DNA from 2 places in the Nocardiopsis tropica genome. Region 2 is predicted to be linked to the other one. Evidence: riboswitches for the same ligand, from Rfam matches in the RefSeq annotation. Region 2 holds a riboswitch; the other holds the start of a gene.
The links. Region 2 has a riboswitch for S-adenosylmethionine ahead of thrC (threonine synthase). Riboswitches for the same ligand answer to the same signal wherever they lie in the genome.

Region 1: another riboswitch for S-adenosylmethionine. It lies ahead of ACFQBR_RS01830 (aminotransferase class V-fold PLP-dependent enzyme); the one in region 2 lies ahead of thrC (threonine synthase).

Annotation. Positions count from the first base shown of each region.
Region 1 covers NZ_JBHSUF010000001.1:431,978-435,376, forward strand. Annotated here, with positions in the region: gene ACFQBR_RS01820 (CaiB/BaiF CoA transferase family protein) at 1-1,072, opposite strand, end outside; gene ACFQBR_RS01825 (DUF3870 domain-containing protein) at 1,080-1,463, opposite strand; SAM riboswitch class IV at 1,838-1,952, shown strand; gene ACFQBR_RS01830 (aminotransferase class V-fold PLP-dependent enzyme) at 2,013-3,383, shown strand.
Region 2 covers NZ_JBHSUF010000019.1:40,903-44,301, reverse strand. Annotated here, with positions in the region: gene ACFQBR_RS25945 (ubiquitin-like small modifier protein 1) at 19-297, opposite strand; gene thrC (threonine synthase) at 377-1,636, opposite strand; SAM riboswitch class I at 1,650-1,791, opposite strand; gene ACFQBR_RS25935 (alpha,alpha-trehalose-phosphate synthase (UDP-forming)) at 2,095-3,399, shown strand, end outside.

The DNA.
Region 1 (3,399 bases), on a different contig from region 2:
CGTCGCCGGCGGCGTCGGCCGTGCGCAGCGCGTCCAGCACCCCGCGCACCCGCCCCACCGGGACCCCGGCCCCGACCAGCAGGTCCATCCAGTGGTCGGCCGGCTCGGCGCGCAGGACGGCCGACAGCTCCCCCACCAGTTCGTCGCGGTGGGCCACGCGTCCCGGGTTGGTGGCGTAGCGCGGGTCCTCGGCCAGGTCGGGGCGGTCCAGTGCCCGGCACAGCCGCTGGTACAGGGCGTCGTTGCCGGCGGCGACCACGATCTCGGCGTCGGAGGCCGGGAAGACCTGGTAGGGCACGATCGTGGTGTGGGCGTTGCCGACACGGGCCGGCTCCGCCCCCGTCACGAGCGCCTGCTGTGTGAGGTTGACCAGGCCGGACAGCGTGGAGTTGATCAGCGACGCGCTGACGTTCTCGCCGCGGCCGGTCGCGCGGGCCCTCGTCAGCGCCCCGAGGATGCCGACGGCGGCGTTGAGCCCGGTCAGCACGTCGGTGAGGGCGACCCCCACCTTGCTCGCCGGCCCCTCGGCCGGGCCCGTGGTCGCCATCAGGCCGCTCTCGGCCTGCACGACGATGTCGAACCCGGGGCGGGCGGCCGGCTCGTGCTCCGGGCCGAAGCCGCTCACGGAGCAGTAGACGACGGCGGGGTTGCGCGCGCTCACCGCCTCGTAGCCGAGCCCGAGCCGGTCGATCACGCCGGGACGGAAGTTCTGGACGACCACGTCGGAGGACGCGCACAGCTCCTGGACGGCGGCCAGGCCCTCGGGGTCCTTCAGGTCCACGGCCAGGCTGCGCTTGTTGCGGTTCACCGACAGGAAGTAGGCGGCCTCGCCGGGGCCCCCGCCCCCGTCGGCGGGGCCCGCCCAGGGCGGGCCCCACGCCCGGGTGTCGTCGCCGCGGCCTGGCTGCTCGACCTTGACCACCTCCGCGCCCATGTCGGCGAGGAGCATGGTGGCGTACGGGCCCGCCAGGACGCGGGAGAGGTCGGCGACGCGCACCCCCGCCAGGGGCAGCGGGACGGCCGGGCCGGCGGGGTCGGGCGCGGGGCCCGCGCCGGATCGGATGTCTGTCACGGGGATGTCACTCCTCGGCGTCGGCGCCGCCGGGCAGCTGGTCGCCCTCCCGCAGCTGGTGGTAGGACTCCAGGCAGCGGCGCAGGGCCGTGGTCAGCGCGGCGCCGGACTGGCCGGCGTACCGCGTCTGCACCCGGCCGACCAGCTCGGCGATGTCCTCGGTGACCGAGGCCCCCTCGACCAGGGCGCGGAAGAAGTCCTTGCCCAGGTCGGTGAGCAGGGTGGTGTCCGCGGCGACGATGCGGCCGTCCGCGGTGTCCACGGCGAGGACGACGCCGAGCCGCTGGTACTGGGAATGGCTGGCCACGGAGTCGGGAAGACGGGCGTAGCCGGAGATGAGGACAACCCTGGGGTTGCGGAGAACCTGCTGGATACGGTCGTCGCCGTGCAACGGACACACCTCTCGCTCGCGGGCATGCGAAAACTCCAACGCTCTGGAGTCTCGCGCCTGGAGGGCGGCCGGGGGAAACCGGGCGCCCGCGGCGTGAGGGCAGGCACCCCAAGTATGTCCTGACCGGTTCGGCGGCTGTCAAGCGGGGCGCGGCCCGTACGGCGGACCCGCGGGGGCCGGCCCGTTCCGTACGCCCCCTCGGCCCCGCGCCCTCCGGAGCGGCCGTGAGCCTCGCACCCGGCCGCCCGTACGGATCGCTCCGCCGGTCCTCCCGCGTGGTCGGCCCTTGCACGCCCCGGTCCCGCCGGTGTGCGGCCCGGGCCACAGGGGATCCCCTGGTCCCTCCCGGGGCGCGTGTGCTAGCCTGCCTCGCAGGTCACGAGTACCAGCGCTAAGCCCCGGCTTGCTGGTCGGCAACCCTCCTTCCGCGGTGGGGTGCCCCGGGTGAGGACCAGGTCCCGACACGACCGTGTCGGACAAGCGCGGACCCCTGTGGTGTAGCCGTGACGGCGCCCCCGCGGGTCCCACGACCCGCAGAAGAGGTGCCCCATGACCGTCGTCAGCCCCATCCACACCGCGCGCTCGTTCCGTTCCGCCGCCCCGTCCGCACACCCCTCGGGCGGCGCCGCCGGGTGCACGGTCGTCGCCTCGGGCGAGGGCGTCCCCCTGGTCACCGGCGAGCGCGTGGAGTACGCGAACTTCGACTACGCCGCCAGCGCCCCCTGCCTGACCCCCGTCGCGGACGCCCTGGCCGACGCGCTGCCCTACTACGCGAGCGTGCACCGGGGCGCGGGCCACCACTCCCAGGTGAGCACCGACGCCTACGAGCGGGCCCGCCGCAGCGTCGCCCGCTTCCTCGGGGCCCGCTCGGAACCCGCCGACGCGGTGGTGTTCGTGCGGGGCACCACCGACGCCCTCAACCTCCTGGCCCGCTCCGTGCCGGAGGGCTGCACGGTCGTGGTGTTCGAGACCGAGCACCACGCAGCCCTCCTGCCCTGGGAGCACCCCGCCGCACGGGCCGGGAGAGTGGTCCGCCTGCCGCTGCCCGCCACCCCCGAGGCGGCCGTCGAGGCGGCCCGCACCGCGCTGCGGGAGTCCCCCGAGGGCCCCAGGCTCCTGTGCGTGACCGCCGCCTCCAACGTCACGGGCGAGATCTGGCCGGTCAGGGAACTGGTCGCGGCCGCGCACGCCGAGGGCGCCCGCGTGGTCGTGGACGCAGCCCAGTACGTGCCGCACCTGCCGTTCGGCCTGGAGGAGACCGGCGCCGACTACGTGGCGCTGTCCGCGCACAAGCTCTACGCGCCCTTCGGCTCCGGGGTGCTGGCCGGCCGCGCCGACTGGCTGCGCGAGGCCACCCCGTACCTGTCCGGGGGCGGCGCCACGCGCCTGGTCACCGAGCACGAGGTGGTGTGGAACGACCTCCCCGCGCGCCACGAGGCGGGCAGCCCCAACGTGCTCGGCGCCGTGGCCCTGGCCGCCGCCTGCGACACCCTCACCCCCGACGTACAGGGACTCCTGCACATCCGCGAGTCCGCTCTGCTGGAGCGGCTGCGCGCCGGGCTCGCCGACGTGGAGGGCGTCACCGAGCTGACCCTGTGGGGCGACGAGCACCCGAGGGTCGGCATCGTCTCGTTCACGGTGGACGGCCTGCCCGCCGACCTGCTGGCCGCGGCGCTTTCCGCCGAGCACGGCATCGGGGTGCGGGACGGGCTCTTCTGCGCCCACCCGCTCACCCGGCACCTGCTGCCCGAGGGCCACGCCCAGGCGGTCCGGGCGAGCCTGGGGATCGGGACGACCCCGGAGCACGTGGACCGGCTCGTCGGCGCGATCGCCGACCTGGTCGCCCACGGGCCGGCCTGGGAGTACGCCGACTGCGACGGCCGACTGGCCCCGGTCCCGGACCCGCGCAACGTGCTCTGACGCCGGAGCGGAGCCC
Region 2 (3,399 bases):
ACGGCGCGCGGCGAGCGGTCAGCAGCCCCCGGCGACGGCCGGGATGATGGAGACCTTGGCGCCGTCGGCGATCTCGGTCTGGAGGCCCTTCTCGAAGCGCACGTCCTCGTCTCCGACGTACACGTTGACGAAGCGGCGCACCTTGCCGTTGTCGTCGAGGATGCGGGCGCGGATGCCCGGGTAGTTGGCCTCCAGGTCGTCCAGGAGCTCGGCGAGGGTGCTGCCCTTCGCCTCGACCTCGGAGGCGTCGTCGGTGTAGGTGCGCAGGATGGTGGGGACGCGGACGCTGGCGCTCATGGCGGTGTTCTTCCTTCTGGTGTGGTCGGCGGGCCGTCGCACGGCCCCGCCGGGACGGACTGTGCTCGCGGAGCGGCGGTCAGACGAGGCCCGCGTCGGCGAACGCGCTCAGGGACGGCTTGATCGTGGCCGTCACGCCGGCGTCCACCGCGTTGAGGGTCTTGAGCCCGTCCCCGGTGTTGAGCACCACGGTCCGCGCCTTCGGGTCGAGCCTGCCCTCGCGCACCAGCTTGCGGAGCACGCCCGTGGTGACGCCGCCCGCCGTCTCGGCGAACACGCCCTCGGTGCGGGCGAGGAGCTTGATGGCGTCGACGATCTCGTCGTCGCCCACGTGCTCCACGGAGCCGCCCGTGCGCTGGGCGATGTCGAGCACGTACGGCCCGTCCGCCGGGTTGCCGATCGCCAGCGACTTGGCGATGGTGTCGGGCTTGACCGGCTGGATGACGTCGATGCCCTTCTCCCAGGCCTGCGCGACCGGGGAGCAGCCCGTGGCCTGGGCGCCGAAGATCCGGTACGGGCGGTCCTCGACCAGGCCGAGCTCGACCAGTTCCCGGAAGCCCTTGTCGATCTTGGTGAGCTGGGAGCCGGAGGCGATCGGGACGACGATCTGCTCCGGCAGCTGCCAGCCGAGCTGCTCGGCGATCTCGTAGGCCAGCGTCTTGGAGCCCTCGCCGTAGTAGGGGCGCAGGTTGACGTTGACGAATCCCCAGCCCTCGCCGGCCGGGTCGCCGATCAGCTCGGAGCAGAAGCGGTTGACGTCGTCGTAGTTGCCGTCGATGGCGACGACCTTGCCCCCGTAGACGGCGGCCATGACGACCTTGGCCTCCTCCAGCCCCGCGGGGATGAACACGCAGGAGTCGAACCCGGCGCGCGCGGCGGCGGCGCCGACCGCGCCGGCCAGGTTGCCCGTGGAGGAGCAGGACAGGGTGGTGAAGCCGAAGGTGCGCGCCGCCTCGACCGCGATGGCGACCACGCGGTCCTTGAAGGAGTGCGTCGGGTTGCCGGAGTCGTCCTTGACGTACAGGGAGTCGATGCCCAGCTCGGCGGCGAGGCGGTCGGCCTTCACCAGCGGGGTCAGGCCGGGGGCCATGTTGGGCAGCTCGGCCACGTTGTCCGGGACCGGGAGGAGGGAGCGGTAGCGCCAGATGCTGTTGGGGCCGCTCTCGATGTCGGCGCGGGTGACGTCACCGAACTCGTAGGCCACCTCGAGGGGGCCGAAGCAGAACTCGCAGGCGAACTTGGGGGTGAGTTCGTAGCGCCGGCCGCATTCGCGACAGGAGAGCGCGGTTCCGGGGCCGAAGGCGCGGACGGAGGTGGGTTCGGCGGCAGTGATCGCCATGGCGAGGCGTCTCCCCTCATCTTCCCTGGCGGACACCTTGTCCCCAGGCCGGAGTTGGCACCTGCCCCAGCCGCCTCACGGGTTCGTGAGTAGTGCGTGCTGGGATGGTTGCCGGGGCTTCGCAGGGCCGGTCCCTCCACCCCTCTGGATGAGCAATATGAAGTTGTGGGCGGTCCTGTCGGATCCGCACGGTCACTGTAACGGACTCGTCGGCCGGTTTTCCACGGCTGGTGATCCGGGTAACACTAACCCGCTCACATGCTGAGACGCCGCCGGTCGGCGCGCCGGGGCGCGCGTGGCCTGTTTCGGGAGCGTGACGCCCGGCACCGTCGGCCCCCGAGGGGTTTGGGGCGGCTGTCGACCGGCGAGACATAAGGTGCGATCCGCTTCCGCGCAGGCCGCGCCCGACCGCCCCGGCGGCGGCGACGGCCCATCCGCACCTTCGAGAGGACGACCACGTGGACAAGGCCCAGATCCTCATCGCCTCCAACCGGGGACCGGTGTCCTTCTCCACCGGCGACGACGGTTCGCTGGAACAGCGCCGGGGCGGGGGAGGGCTCGTGTCCGGCATGATCTCCGTCGCCACGGAGATCGACAGCCTCTGGGTGTGCGCCGCCCTGTCCGACGCCGACAGGAGGGCGGCCGAGGAGGCGCCCGGGGCCCGGCTGGACCGCGCGCACGACCTCGACGGCATGCGGGTCCACATGCTGGACATCCCCGAGCGGACCTTCCAGGGCGCCTACACCGGGGTCGCCAACTCGACCCTGTGGTTCGTGCAGCACATGCTGTACGACATCCCGAACAAGCCGTCGTTCGGCTCGGAGTTCCGACGGCAGTGGGACGACTACACCGCCTACAACAACGCGTTCGCCGAGGCCCTGGTCACCGGCGCCGCGGACGGCGCCCGCGTGGCCGTGCAGGACTACCACCTGGCGCTGGTGCCGCGCATCCTGCGCGCCCGCCGCCCCGACCTGCGCATCGCGCACTTCTCGCACACGCCGTGGGCGCCGCCGGAGTACTTCCGGATGCTGCCCGGGCACGTCGCCCGCGAGCTGCTGGAGGGCATGCTCGGCGCGGACCGGCTCGGTTTCCTGAGCCCCCGCTGGGCGGACGCGTTCCTGCGCTGCTGCGCGGAGATCCTGCGCGCGGAGGTGGACTTCGCGCGGCGCACCGTGGAGTACGGCGGCCGTCTGGTCGGCGTGGGCGTGCACGCGCTCGGCGCGGACGAGGAGGGGCTGCGCGCGAGCGCCGCCGAGCCGGCCGTGGCCGCGCGCGGCGAGACCCTGCGGGAGGCCGTCGGCGACACCCGGCTCATCGTGCGGGTGGACCGCACCGAGCTGTCCAAGAACATCGTGCGCGGGCTGGAGGCGTACCGGGAGCTGCTGACCTCCCACCCGGAGTGGCGGGGCCGGGTGACGCACCTGGCGTTCGCCTACCCGAGCCGCGGGGACGTGCCCGAGTACCGCGAGTACACCGACGCGGTGATGCGGACCGCCAAGGAGATCAACGAGGAGTTCGCGACCCCCGAGTGGACGCCGCTGGTGCTGGAGGTCAACGACGACTACCCGCGGTCGCTGGCGTCGTTCCAGATGGCCGACGTCCTGCTGGTCAACCCGACCCGGGACGGCATGAACCTGGTGGCCAAGGAGGGTCCGGTGCTGTCGGAGCGCGACGCGGTGCTGGTGCTCTCGCGCGAGGCCGGCGCCGCCGACGAGCTGGGGCGGCACGCCCTGCTGGTCAACCCCTACGACACGCTGGAGACC